Linked DNA regions of Desulfurococcus amylolyticus Z-533. The protein of the gene in region 1 binds, or shares a complex with, the protein of each later gene. Links are inferred from orthologs where the notes say so. Each region holds a gene or a part of one and is shown in the gene's direction. Other genes may lie near its edges.

Region 1 (4,421 bases):
AGCAACAGCAAAGCAAGAAGACAGAGGGGTGAGTTAGATGGGCGACCCACACAAACCAAGGAAATCTTATGAGGGTCCCCGGCATCCATGGCGTCGCGATATATTAATGTACGAAATGAAGCTGATGGGTACCTATGGGTTAAGGAATAAAAGAGAACTATGGAAGACCGCGACCATGGTGAGGTATTATAGGCACAGAGCGAGATCCCTATTAGCAACGCCTCCTGAAATCCGTGAGAAGGAAGAGAAAGCCCTTTTAAACAGGTTGATAAAATTAGGGCTACTTAAGGAAGGAGCCAGGCTGGATGATGTGTTAAACTTGAAAATAGAGGATCTACTGGAGAGAAGGCTTCAGACCATAGTGTATAAGAAGGGGTTAGCAAAGACCCTTCATGAAGCCAGACAATTAATTGTCCACGGACACATAGCAATAGGGGGTAGAAGAGTGAGGTCGCCTGGCCGAATAGTCACAGTTGATGAGGAGCCATTGGTTGATTACTACCCATTCAGTCCATTAAAGCAGAGAATAAGCCAAGAAGCACAGGCATAGAGGTGATTGAACGGTGGCTTTCTCAATGAGAGAGTTAAAGTGGGGCGTAGCACATATATACAGCAGCCCCAACAACACAATAATACATATAACAGATATAAGCGGAGCGGAAACTGTGAGCAGGATAAGCGGTGGAATGGTTGTAAAGGCAGATAGAGAGAAGCCAAGCCCTTATGCGGCAATGATGGCCGCGGCAAGGGCTGCAACCCAAGCGATGGATAAAGGTATCACCGCGCTACATATAAAAGTAAGAGCACCAGGAGGCCACGGACCTAAGACTCCTGGGCCAGGTGCTCAAGCAGCTATTAGAGCTCTGGCCAGAGCGGGTTTCATTATTGGTAGAATAGAGGATGTGACACCAATACCACATGATACCACAAGAAGGCCTGGCGGTAGGAGAGGTAGGAGGCTATAGAAGGGCAGAAACGGGTGTTTTCCAGCTTGCATATTGATATACTTGAGAAAACCCCCTCTACTATTAAGCTATATTTAAGGGATGTGCCATTACACCTCGTTAATTCGCTGAGAAGAACAATACTATCGGAAGTCCCTACAATGGCTGTGGACTACGTGGCTATAACGGAAAACTCAAGTGTCTTCTATGATGAATACATATCGCATAGGCTTGGATTAATACCATTAAAAAGCAATGAAGCATTAAACAAGTATAAGCCTCCCGAGGAGTGTGCAGAGGCCGGTGATAGAGGAATATTCTCGCAGGATTGCTTCGTAACCCTAAGGCTGGAGGCAAGCGGGCCTGAGAAGGATGTTTTAACAGTGTATAGTAGAGACCTTGTTAGCAGTGACCCAGATGTTGTACCAGTCTACGGTGAAATACCGATATTGAAGCTTATCAAGGATCAGAGCATAAGGCTTGAGGCATATGCCAGGCTTGGAAGGGGAAAAGAGCATATAAAATGGAGCCCAGTCTCCACCGCTGCGCATAAATATGTTCCAGTGATAACCCTCGATAGTGAGAAATGTAAGGGGGCCGAGTGTTCTAGATGTGTTAATGCATGCCCGAAGAATATATTTGAGGCAGGCAACAACTCGGTAAGGGTTAAAGAGGATAAAATACTTGAATGTACATTCTGCAGGCTATGTGAAAACATATGCCCCACCCAAGCCGTGAAGGTATCATGGAGGGAGAACGAGTATATATTATATCTAGAGCTAACAGGAGCTCTGAATGCTAGAAATATTTTAATAGAGGCAATAAACATTCTAAGTAGAAAACTAGATGCTTTCATAGATGAGTTGAGAAGGAATGGTGTCGCTGTATGAGCAGGCTGAGGAAAACAAATATAGTTTTAAGGAAAGTGATAGAGGAGTTGAGGAAGCAAGCCTCTATAAATAACGCACCAATATGGAGTAGTATAGCTGAGGAATTATCCAAGCCAACCCGTAGAAGGAGGGCTGTGAATATCAGTAGGATAAATAGATACAGTAAGCCCGGGGACGTTGTAGTAGTGCCTGGAAAAGTACTTGGTGCAGGTAATATAGATCACCCGGTTACTGTGGCAGCATTCGGATTCTCAAGGACAGCACTTGAGAAAATAGTGAAGAGTGGTGGAAGAGCAATATTTATCCCCGACCTTGTTAAGGAGAACCCTACCGGAAGCAACATCAAGATAATTGGGTGAGCTTGATGAGTGAGGAGAAAGTACTCTACATAGATGCATCGAACCAGATATTGGGGCGTTTAGCGAGTATTATTGCTAAGAAGTTGCTCGAGGGATATAGAGTCATAGTGGTTAATGCTGAGAAAGCCGTGGTAAGTGGTGAGAAAAACAGGGTGTTAGAGGGCTATAAGATATTATTTAGGGTTAAAACCCACTACAATCCAGAGACCAAGGGAGTCAGGAGGCCTAGAACCCCGGCCAATATCTTTAAGAGGACTGTGAGAGGAATGTTACCGATAGATAAGCCGAAGGGAAGAGATGCTTTTAGGAGGCTCAGAGTATACATAGGTGTGCCAAGCAACATGAAGAATATTGCCTTCATACAGTTCCCCGAAGCCTCAGTCTCCAGGCTCCGTAATAGATATGTTTACTTAGAGGAGGTGGCGAAAGCCGTAGGGTGGAGGGGTGTTAGGAAGTGAGCCAGACACTCAGTGATAAGATAAAAATAGTTGTTTCATCAGGCAAGAGAAAAACAAGCATTGCTAGGGCTGTGATAAAACCCGGGATTGGAAGAGTATGGATAAACAACGTACCAGTAGAGTTCATCCAATTCGAGCTAGCCAAGATGAAGATACTGGAGCCACTATTACTAATAGGCGACCTAGCAAAAACAGTAGATATAAGGGTTAATGTACACGGCGGAGGCTACATGAGTCAGGCCGAGGCTGTTAGAATAGCTATTGCAAGGGGACTAGTCGAGTTCTTTAACAGTGATGAGGTGAAATCCCTATTTAAAGAATATGATAGGCACATGCTAAGCGGTGATCCACGTCAGACAGAGCCTAAGAAATGGGGTAGATATAGTGCTAGAAGGAGATGGCAGAAGAGCTATAGGTAGGTGGGATCTTGTTATTCCCGGTTAGATGTTTCACCTGTGGTAAACCCATTGGGCACTTATGGGAGGAGTATATTAAAAGAGTTGAGAACGGTGAGAACCCGGCTAAAGTATTAGATGATCTCGGTGTGAAAAGGTATTGTTGCAGGAGAATGTTTTTATCATACACGGATATATCAAAGGAGATATTATATTTCCCTAAGATCTCGTAGGAGGTGGTAGTGAATGAGCGATATACCTGAAGGAGAGGCACCTGTTTCAAAACCCGAGAGCGGAGTAATTGAGCTACTCGTACCAATTGAGAAATACTTATCAGCCGGTGTGCACATAGGCACCCATATATGCACGAAGTTCATGGAGCCATTCGTGTACAGGGTTAGATCCGATGGATTATATATACTGGACGTAAGGAAAATAGATGACAGACTGAGGATAGCTGGAAAATTCCTCGCTAGATATCAGCCCGAGAAAATAGCCGTTGTCTCAGTAAGACAGTATGGGAGGAAGCCGGTTCAGAAGATGTGTCAGTATGTAGGATGTAAGCCATTCGTAGGTAGATTCTTACCGGGAACCTTCACTAATCCAAGTCTTAAGATATACTTCGAACCAGATGTAGTAGTGATCACTGATACAAGGTCTGATATGCAAGCCCTTAAGGAGGCCGCTGAAACAGGTATACCGATAGTAGCCTTAGCAGATACCGACAACAGGGTTGACTATGTAGACCTCATAATACCCGGGAACAATAAGGGTAGGAAGAGCCTGGCCCTAATATACTGGATACTAACGCGTCAAATACTGCGTGAGAAAGGTGTTATACCACCGAACGCTGAACTACCTGAGCAGCCTACCGATTTCGAGGCATCCCTCTAAATTTTTCGCAGGCATCCAGGACCATATTTCTAGGCTTATTCCATAATGCTTCAAGGTATTTAACTCGTAGTTAACAGTTATTATTCAAGGGGAGCAGGTTGAAGAAGAGGAGTCCTATAGTAGCCGGGTATTTTTACCCTGATAAACCTGGGGAGTTAAGAAGCGTGATAGAGTGGTCTTTCAAACATGGGATCGGACCCGGGAAGCCACCGAGTCCCTCAGATATCCAGGCCACGAATTCAATAGGCTATGTAGCCCCTCATGCAGGCTATATTTACAGCGGCCCTGTAGCTGCACACGTCTACTTTGATATGGCTTTAAATAAGAAGCCTGATACCATAGTGATACTTGGTACAAATCACACAGGCCTTGGAAGACCTGTTTCAGTGTATCCTGAGGGAGTATGGGAGACCCCCCTTGGAGACCTTGTTGTAGACAGTGAGATTGGAAGACTTATTGTGGAGAACAGTGAAATCGCTGA
Region 2 (4,377 bases), 1.1 Mb from region 1 along the record:
ATTGGAAGCATCATCATACCTCCAAATGTAAGGGGCTACGTGTTCATTGAGGTTGAGAGGCTAGGCGAACTCTACAAGGTCATCTCCGATATCAGGTATATTAAAGCCGGTAGGCCGATTAAGGTGTCCTACGAGGAATTCGAGAAGCTTTTGAAGCCTAAACCAGTTATAGAGGAACTTAACGTGGGTGATGAAGTAGAGATCACGAGGGGCCCGTTCAGGGGTATGCGTGCCAGGATAGCGGGCATAGATAGAAATAAAAACATGCTTACAGTGAATATTTTAGAGGCCGCTTTCACAATACCTATTACAATACCAGGTGATTATGTTAAGAAGATAAGTAAGGGTGTGTAGGAATGGTGAAGAAAACCATAAGGGTAATGGTTGAGGGAGGGAAGGCTACACCAGGCCCACCCCTAGGGCCTACCCTATCCCCATACAAGGTTAACATACCCCAGGTTGTGAAAGCGATTAATGATGCAACAAAGGATTTTGAGGGGTTATCAGTTCCGGTTGAGATAACAATAGACATCGACACCAAGGAGTTCGAGGTAAGGGTTGGCATACCAACTACAACGGCTCTATTAATGAAGGAGGCTGGTGCAAAGCAGCCTACAGGTGACCCGGCTCATCAGAAGATAGGCAATATATCGTTTGAGCAGGTTGTTAAAGTTGCCATATTGAAGAGGGATTCACTAACAGCTAAAACGCTGAGGGCAGCTGTTAAAACAGTCTTGGGCACGGCTAGATCCATAGGTATAACTGTTGATGGAAAGGATCCGAAGGAGGTTCAGAAACTAGTTGATGAAGGTGTTTACGATGAAATCTTATCTAGGTATGAAGAAGAGTGGAGTAAGGGTGGTCAATAATGCCTGTGTATACTCGTGAATCACTGGTTAACGCCATAGAGAAGGCGCTAGCCCTTGGGAAAGGTAGGAGGTTTAAGCAGAGTGTTGAAATGATAGTAGTGCTAAGAGATATCGATGTGAAGGGGCAGGCTGGGAAAATAAGGGAGTTTATAACGCTACCTAAGGGCAGAGGTAAAGAGTTAAGCGTATGTGTGATAGGGGATGAAGAGCTAGCGGTTAAAGCAAGGGAGGCAGGTGCTAAAATAGTGTTAACGAGTCAGGATCTCCAGGGCTTAAGCAAGAAACAGGCGAAGAAAATAGCTGGTCAATGTGACTGGGTCTTGGTTAGAACGGATTTGATGGCTTTAACAGGGCGTACTCTGGGTCCGGCCCTGGGTCCCAGGGGTAAGGCACCTATCCCGGTACCTGCTTCCGCTAATATATCAGCCCTCATAAAGAGATACATGAATACCGTTGTGGCAAGGGTTAAGGATCAACCGCAGATAATGGTTCCGATAGGTGCAGAAGACATGAGTCCGGTGGATCTCGCTGAAAACGCACTGGCTGTTTTATCAGTGATAGAGCAGAGGCTTCCATCAGGTGCTGGTAACATTGCCAAGCTTGTTTTTAAGACTACAATGGGTATGCCGGTAGAAGTGTACAGGTGATTAATATGTCTCTTACAGCTAGGAAGATACCTGAGTGGAAGATTAAGGTAGTAGAGGAACTCGTTAACCTGATCAAGACCAGTAAAGCTTTCGCTATAGCGGATATAACCGGTATTCCAGCCAACCATATTCAAATGCTGAGGAAGAAGCTGTATGGTAAAGCGGAGTTGAGGGTGGTCAAGCCGAGACTGCTGGAGATCGCTTTAAAAAAGGCTGGCTTGAACCCGGAGCCGTTTAAAGAGTATCTCACTGGTCAAATACTGGTTGTATTCACCAATATGAATGCGTTCGAGCTTGCAATGCTGATGGACGCTCATGTAACTAAATCATACTTTAAGCCCGGTGAGAAAACAGATAGGGAGATAATCATACCTGAGGGTAACACTGGTATACCTCCGGGCCCCATGCTAAGTGTATTCGGAAGGCTCAAGATACCAACCAAGGTCCAGGGAAATGTTGTCTATGTAGCTAAGGATACAGTAGTGGCTAAACCAGGTGATGTTGTCTCTGGTGATCTAGCTAGCCTGCTCCAGAAACTGGGGCTGGCATTAAAAGAGATACGGCTTAGACCTAAGATAGCTTATGAGGGTATTGTTATACCAGGCGATAAACTCATACTAAATCTAGACGAGTATAGAAACAACATTATGGCGGCTCACCTCGACGCCTTAAAGATAGCTGTTGAAGTAGCATTACCGGAGCCAGAAGTACTACCACTAGTTATATCAAGGGCTCACAGGCACGCCTTATCACTAGCTGTGGAAACAGGCTTTATAACACCTGAGACGGCTGAAATGGTATTCTTATCGGCTGTTGCCAAAGCCAACGCTTTAGCAGTTGAGGTAGCAAGGTATGCTCCAGAGCTGGGTATAGAGGTTAAACAGGCTCCAGCACCAGTTAAACAGGAAGGCGAGAAGAAGGAGAAGGGTGAAGAGGAGAAGGAGGAGTCTAAGGAGCTTAGTGAGGAAGCCCTCTCAGAAGGTTTCTCAGCACTATTCGGTTGAGCCTGTTGCGGGTTCTAAATCCTTTCTGAATTCTTGTAAATATTTTTGGATGTGTTTTATCTTCTCGGTGTCTTCACTAGTTTTCCTCGATGACTATTACCTTTTACTTTTCTCCCGTGGAGCCTGAATAGTTTCTCCCGGTATTCTCTGGGCGGGTATACGGGGTATTCCACTATTGTGAAGAATGAAGCCGGACGGAGCAGGGGAATAAGAAATAATGGGATGAAGCAGGTAGCCAGAAATATCTACAGGCAATCACAGGAATTCACCAGACCCGAACCCTCTAGAGGACAAACTAAACCATCTCAAAACACCACGATCAGACCTCTAGGGGCAACGGATGTTGGTTAGGATGAATGTTTGCTGCCTCTAAATTCTTGCCTGGGAGGCATGATGAAGCTTTAAAAGCTACTTTCTAGATTTAAATCCTGCAGTAATGCTTTGAACAAGTGGAGGTGCAGGGTGTATGGAGTATATATATGCGTCTTTATTGCTGTATAAGGCTGGAAAAGAGATAAGCGAGGAAAATGTGAAGAAGGTGCTTGAAGCAGCCGGTGTTGAAGTAGATGAAGTTAGGGTGAAGTCTCTGGTTGCAGCCATTAAAAACATTGACATAGCCAAGGTCCTTGAACAGGCTTCTGTAGCACCTGTGGCAGCTGCCCCAGTTCAAGCGGCCCCAGCGGCTGCGCCTGCTGGTGAAGAGAAGAAGGGTGAAGAGGAGAAGAAGGAGGAGTCTAAGGAGCTTAGTGAGGAAGCCCTCTCAGAAGGTTTCTCAGCACTATTCGGTTGAAAATAATGGCATTGTTTACGAGAGGATAAAGATTTTTAGGATTTTACGAAAACTTAATTTGCTTCCTTACTATTAGGTATCCTAAGTTAGAGAGAGGTTAGTTAAAACCATGTCTAAAAATATAAGCTTCGACTATCTCCGCAGGTATGGCTATGAGAAATACACCTGCAAGAGATGTGAGGAGGGTGTTTTATGGAGCAGGATTCCAAGGGATACTTGCCCGGATAGGCCTTGCAGCAAATATGAGTTCCTCTACAAGGATTATAAAAGAGTGAGGCCCTTAAGCCTCCAGGAGGTAAGGGAGAAGTTTATAGGGTTCCTCAAGTCAAAGGGGCACGGCGTAGTGGATCCCTATCCAGTTCTAGCCAGATGGAGAAATGACCTCTATTTAACCATAGCATCAATAGTGGTATTCCAGCCTGCTGTTACAGATGGTATTGTTGATCCCCCATATAATCCACTAGTTATAATCCAACCATCTATAAGGCTGAGTGATATAGATAACGTGGGGTTAACCTTTGGACGGCATTTAACCAGTTTTGAAATGGGTGGGATGCATGCTTTTAATAAACCGGGTAAATTCGTTTACTGGGTTGAGGGGATACTGGATAACACAATAGAGTTCTTTAATAAGGAGATAGGCATAGACCTCGACGACCTGGTGTTTAAGGAGGGATGGTGGGAGGGCGGGGGTAATGCTGGGCCTGCCCCAGAGGTATTGGTTGACGGCATGGAGTTAGCAACACTAGTGCACATGATGTACAAGGTTGTTGATGGTAAATACGTGGAAAACCCCGTCTTAGTCGTTGACTGCGGGTATGGTATAGAGAGAATAGCGTGGTTCACCCAGAAGACGCCGACAGGCTTCCATGCAATATATGGTAGGCTGGTTAACGAGTACAAGGATGTACTCGGGGTCGAGGAGCCCAGCTACGATGTATTGAAGAAAGCTGTTTACTTGTTGAGCGATAAGGAAATTGGAGGCATACATGAGTATGAGAGGCTACTTCGTGAATTAGGGTTCGGAGACTACGTGGATGAATTCGTGAAGACAATATATTTATATA
Region 3 (4,364 bases), 1.1 Mb from region 1 along the record:
AGTTGAGGAGGCGTATAGTAGAGGGATGGACGCCTTCGTTCAACGATGCACGTAGACTCGAGAAAGTATTAGGGAGGGTTCTTAAAGGGGTTAAAGCGGATATACCCCCGCATCTACTTCAATATATGGATAACGCTGCCGAGTATGTGAAAGGAAAGGAAAGGGTGCTTGTTGAAAGAATAGAGGAGCTCCCATTGAAGGAAAGATGGGGGGTTTTAAGAGGGCTTAGACAAAGGGTGAGGGATGCCGATTTCTATAGGCGCCTTAACCCCTTATCATTAATGGAGTTAAAGAGCCTTGGTAGCCTGGATAAAGCTCTCGCCAGCAAGATAATGCTGGGGGAGGTTATAGGGAGTTATGTGGAGTACATGTTGACCCGTGATACCTCCTTCAAGGTGTACGCCTTATACATCGCTGAGAGGATTGATCCATCTATGCTGGAGCCTATGTACAGGCCAGTGCTCGAGAGTATTATTGTAGGCGATGAGAAGAAGCTATTGTTCCATCTTGGTAGGGGGATGGGCTTCGACCTAATAGAGCTTATCTCGATAAAGCTCACCGAGGAGTATTCCAGGAGTGGAGTCATTGATCAAGCCCTCGTGAAGCGGGCAATAGCCATTGGCATGAGGCTGTTGAACTACATGAAGGGCGGGGAGGGTCATGCGCGGAGGATCGAGAAGACAGGTTTAAGGGGTAGGCTTGACACCAGGGGCACGGTGTATAAGAGGATTCGTTTAAGTAATGAAATAGTCTACAGGAGACATAGGAGAAGGCAACGCATGATAGGCATTGTAGATGTAAGTGGTAGCATGGCTAGGTTCGCTCTATGGTCGATCCTCTCTCTGGCAGTGTTATTCCCAAGCGTCTCATACATAGTGTTGTTTAGTGAGAGAAGCAATGTATATAGATCCCCAGTTAAGAAGACTGCCCGGATGCTCGCAGGCTTCCTAGAGAAACTATATACGGAGGGATTCAAGGGGTATACTAATATATCTGATGCATTAAGGAGAGCCGGCGAGTTAGCTCTGAGAAGCAACTCTAGGACCATGGTGTTATTCAGCGACTTAAAGCAGACGATCCCCGATGTAGACCCATGGATCGTGGCGGGCGAGCTTGTTAAGAAGGGATTGAAGGTGATCATCGTAGTACCACGTAGCATCGAGGAGGAAACTATAGAGAAGTACAGGAAAGAGGGATGCGATGTAGTGGTTGTCGAGAACCCTGAGAACATAGCAAACATTTTAAAAAGGAGGATAAATCTTAAAAATAGAGTCTAGTAGTGTCTATTACGTTAGTGCTTAACGTGTGAGGGGATGATGGATTTGGCGGTGAATTTACAGGATCTCCCGGTGGAATGGAGGAAGTTCAAGTATAGAGGTAAGAGCCTTGAGGAACTCTTAAATATGTCGATGGATGAACTCGTGATGTTGCTACCGGCTAGGCAGAGAAGAAGCTTGAAAAGAGGTTTAACAAAGGCCCAGATAAAGCTGCTTGCGAAGATAAGGAAGATAGCCAGGAACCCTGAGCTAGCTAGGAAAGCCGTGATAAAGACGCATGTAAGGGATATGGTGGTTCTACCGGAGATGGTGGGGTTGACGATTGCTGTGTATAACGGGAAAGAGTTTATCCCAGTTAAAATCACGCCGGAGATGATAGGCCATTACCTTGGTGAGTTCAGTCCCACTACCAAGAAGGTTACTCATGGTGAGCCAGGACTTAAGGCTACGAGGGCAAGTCGCTTCGTAGCCATGAAGTAGAGGTGTTATATGTATGCCTACATGGCATTACTCTGTAAAACTCGAGGATGAATCAAAAATCGCTAAGGCAGTCAGGTATGATATACCTGTCTCGATAAAATATATGCGTGAAATAGCTTACACGCTTAAAGGAATGAAGTTGAGCGAGGCCATCAAGTTCCTCGAAGACGTCGTGAAAATGAAGCAGGCTGTCCCATTCAGAAGGTATCATGGAAAGCTGAGCCATAAGAAGGGTTTAGCTGATAGGTTTAAGTGGCCTATTGGCAGATACCCTGTTAAGGGGGCTAGATATACTTTGGAAGTCCTCAGGAATGTTGAGGCTAATGCTGAAAACAAGGGGCTTGATAAGGATAAACTGGTGATAATCCATATAGCGGCCCATAAAGGGATCACGTTAAAGAGGTATATGCCGCGTGCTTTCGGTCGGGCCACTCCTAAGTTCCGTAGAATGAGTAACCTGGAGGTTATCGTTAAGGAGGTTGGCTAAGCATGGTCGGGCCCCGGGTTAAATCATACTTCCTTGAATACGGGTTGAAGAAACTAATGATCGATGAGTTTCTAGCACACTACTTCAAGGATGCAGGATACGCTGATGTAGAGTTATATAGGACTCCAACGGGCTATCGTGTAGTCATACATGCTGAGTACCCTGGTAGACTAATAGGTAGGGGAGGTAGCGTTATAAAGAAGCTGTCCACGATACTCCAGAATAAATTTGGCCTCGACAATGTTAACATAACGATATCGCCTGTAATAGACCCTGATTTAAACGCTAGGGTGGTGGCATTCAGAATTGTTAGAGCACTGGAGAAAGAGATACCTTTCCGCCGGGTAATGATGTATATGCTTAAAAGGGTGATGGATGCTGGTGCAATTGGTGCCGAGATCATTATAAGCGGTAAGCTGAGGGGCGAAAGGGCAACATATGAGAAGCTCAAGGCCGGGAAAGTGTATAAGGCTGGTGAGCCAGTGGAATACATGGTTGACAGGGCAGTAGTCAAAGCGCTCTTAAAGCCTGGTATATTCGGTGTTGAAGTCGTCATTGTTAAACCAGGTATAAGGATGCCCGACCACGTTGAGATAAAGACCCTGAAACCCGAGGAACTGGAGGCTTTAAAGCCAGCTAAGACAACAGAGGGTGGTGGTAGTGAAGGCAAGTGAGATAAGGAGGATGGCCCCGGAGGAGAGGCTTAGGAAACTAAATGAATTAAGGCTAGAGCTGGTTAAGCTAAGGCTCCAGGCTAAAATGGGTACTCTGACAAATACTGCTAGAATACGGAATGTGAGGCGCGATATCGCGAGGATATTAACGGTGATCAATGAGGAAGGTGGTGTATCCGTGAGCGAGGCAAGCACTACTAGTGGAGAAACTGGTTCAGAGGGTCAGGCGTCATGAGGGTGAATAGTAGGAACATTGCCTACCATGAGCTCATAGGACTGGAGGTCAGGATCCTACAGTATCCTGATCCATCGCTTGTGGGGTTGAAGGGTAAGGTGGTTGATGAGACGTTGAAAACCCTTGTTATTGAGACTCCATCTGGTAGAAGGGTGAGGATTTTTAAGTTCAACAGTATACTCGAGTTCATGCTCCCTGACGGGGAAGCCGTGGTTATTAAAGGGTCTACGATTATTGGTAGACCCTGGGATAGATTGAAAATGGTTTCGAGGTAGGTTTCCATGAGTCAGAGCAGGGTTAATAACATAGGTATAACGGGTATTAATCCCCCCGAGAAAATATGTAATGACCCCAAGTGCCCCTGGCATGGAAGACTTAAGGTTAGGGGAGTAATTTTAACAGGTGTTGTAGCCAAGAAGAAGATGCAAAGGACTGTTGTTGTTAGACATGAGTACTTACACTACGTGAAGAAATACATGAGATATGAGAAACGCCATAGGAACATACATGCCCACCTACCTCCATGCATAGATGTTAAAGAAGGCGATACAGTAGTGATCGGTGAAACACGTTCCCTCGCAAAAACAGTTGCCTTTGTAGTCCTAGGAGTGATCAAACGAGGTGGTGAGTGATGGGTGCAAAGAGAGCTGTAGCCGGTAAACCAGCCTTCTCGAGGCGGAGGGTGAACACTGGCCTCCAAGTGATGTCTATAGCTAAGGCAGCTGATAACAGTGGGGCAAAGGAGGTAATGATCATAGGTGTCCCTGGATACCATGGTAGACTGAGAAGGGTTCCGCCAGCCGGTGTTGGAGACCTAGTTGTCGTGAGCGTTAAGAAGGGTATTCCAGAAATGAGGAAGAAAGTGTTTAAGGCTATAGTGGTGCGTCAAAGGAGACCCTATAAGAGGCCTGATGGTACATGGGTTGCCTTCGAGGATAACGCTGTAGTGATATTGACGCCTGAGGGCACGCCTAAGGGCACGGAGATCAGGGGGCCTATAGCCAGGGAGGCAGCCGAGAGATGGCCCCAGATAGCTAATCTTGCATCAATGATTGTGTGAGGAGGTGTATACTATGCCGTTAACAAATTCTATTAAGCCCGGTAAGCAGAGGAAGCAGTTGGCTTTAATGCCCCTCCACCTAAGGCATAAATTATTTAATGCACCACTCTCAGATGAACTGCGTCAGAAACTTGGCGTGAAGAGGTTGCCG

The links.
Region 2: SPHMEL_RS00570 (region 1) and SPHMEL_RS06330 share a complex: the UniProt entries of both Methanocaldococcus jannaschii proteins name them as parts of the 50S ribosomal subunit. The link is inferred for Desulfurococcus amylolyticus Z-533 from one-to-one orthologs.
Region 3: SPHMEL_RS00570 (region 1) and SPHMEL_RS06645 share a complex: the UniProt entries of both Methanocaldococcus jannaschii proteins name them as parts of the 50S ribosomal subunit. The link is inferred for Desulfurococcus amylolyticus Z-533 from one-to-one orthologs.

What each region holds. Positions count from the first base shown.
Region 1 is NZ_KI911318.1:96,567-100,987, reverse strand. The notes cover bases 1,034-3,924. They hold SPHMEL_RS00570 (50S ribosomal protein L13), read left to right. Parts: upstream 1,034-2,198; coding sequence 2,199-2,651; downstream 2,652-3,924. Other genes in these bases: rpsB (30S ribosomal protein S2), read left to right, coding at 3,293-3,924; SPHMEL_RS00560 (DNA-directed RNA polymerase subunit N), read left to right, coding at 3,079-3,279; SPHMEL_RS00565 (30S ribosomal protein S9), read left to right, coding at 2,648-3,070; SPHMEL_RS00575 (50S ribosomal protein L18e), read left to right, coding at 1,831-2,193; SPHMEL_RS00580 (DNA-directed RNA polymerase subunit D), read left to right, coding at 1,034-1,834. In the rest of the region: SPHMEL_RS00595 (30S ribosomal protein S13), read left to right, coding at 1-32; SPHMEL_RS00590 (30S ribosomal protein S4), read left to right, coding at 38-550; SPHMEL_RS00585 (30S ribosomal protein S11), read left to right, coding at 564-965; more of SPHMEL_RS00580, read left to right, coding at 992-1,033; more of rpsB, read left to right, coding at 3,925-3,940; amrB (AmmeMemoRadiSam system protein B), read left to right, coding at 4,039-4,421. UniProt on the Methanocaldococcus jannaschii protein: This protein is one of the early assembly proteins of the 50S ribosomal subunit, although it is not seen to bind rRNA by itself. It is important during the early stages of 50S assembly.
Region 2 is NZ_KI911318.1:1,196,059-1,200,435, reverse strand. What follows is about bases 674-3,520. They hold SPHMEL_RS06330 (50S ribosomal protein L10), read left to right. Parts: upstream 674-1,521; coding sequence 1,522-2,520; downstream 2,521-3,520. Other genes in these bases: alaS (alanine--tRNA ligase), read left to right, coding at 3,420-3,520; rpl12p (50S ribosomal protein P1), read left to right, coding at 2,987-3,310; SPHMEL_RS06335 (50S ribosomal protein L1), read left to right, coding at 869-1,516; SPHMEL_RS06340 (50S ribosomal protein L11), read left to right, coding at 674-869. Outside these bases: SPHMEL_RS06345 (transcription elongation factor Spt5), read left to right, coding at 1-354; more of SPHMEL_RS06340, read left to right, coding at 357-673; more of alaS, read left to right, coding at 3,521-4,377. UniProt on the Methanocaldococcus jannaschii protein: Forms part of the ribosomal stalk, playing a central role in the interaction of the ribosome with GTP-bound translation factors.
Region 3 is NZ_KI911318.1:1,235,494-1,239,857, reverse strand. What follows is about bases 674-3,507. They hold SPHMEL_RS06645 (50S ribosomal protein L22), read left to right. Parts: upstream 674-1,770; coding sequence 1,771-2,244; downstream 2,245-3,507. Other genes in these bases: SPHMEL_RS06625 (30S ribosomal protein S17), read left to right, coding at 3,435-3,507; SPHMEL_RS06630 (ribonuclease P protein component 1), read left to right, coding at 3,150-3,428; rpmC (50S ribosomal protein L29), read left to right, coding at 2,899-3,153; SPHMEL_RS06640 (30S ribosomal protein S3), read left to right, coding at 2,247-2,918; SPHMEL_RS06650 (30S ribosomal protein S19), read left to right, coding at 1,314-1,757. In the rest of the region: more of SPHMEL_RS06655, read left to right, coding at 1-673; more of SPHMEL_RS06625, read left to right, coding at 3,508-3,785; SPHMEL_RS06620 (50S ribosomal protein L14), read left to right, coding at 3,785-4,213; rplX (50S ribosomal protein L24), read left to right, coding at 4,227-4,364. UniProt on the Methanocaldococcus jannaschii protein: This protein binds specifically to 23S rRNA. It makes multiple contacts with different domains of the 23S rRNA in the assembled 50S subunit and ribosome.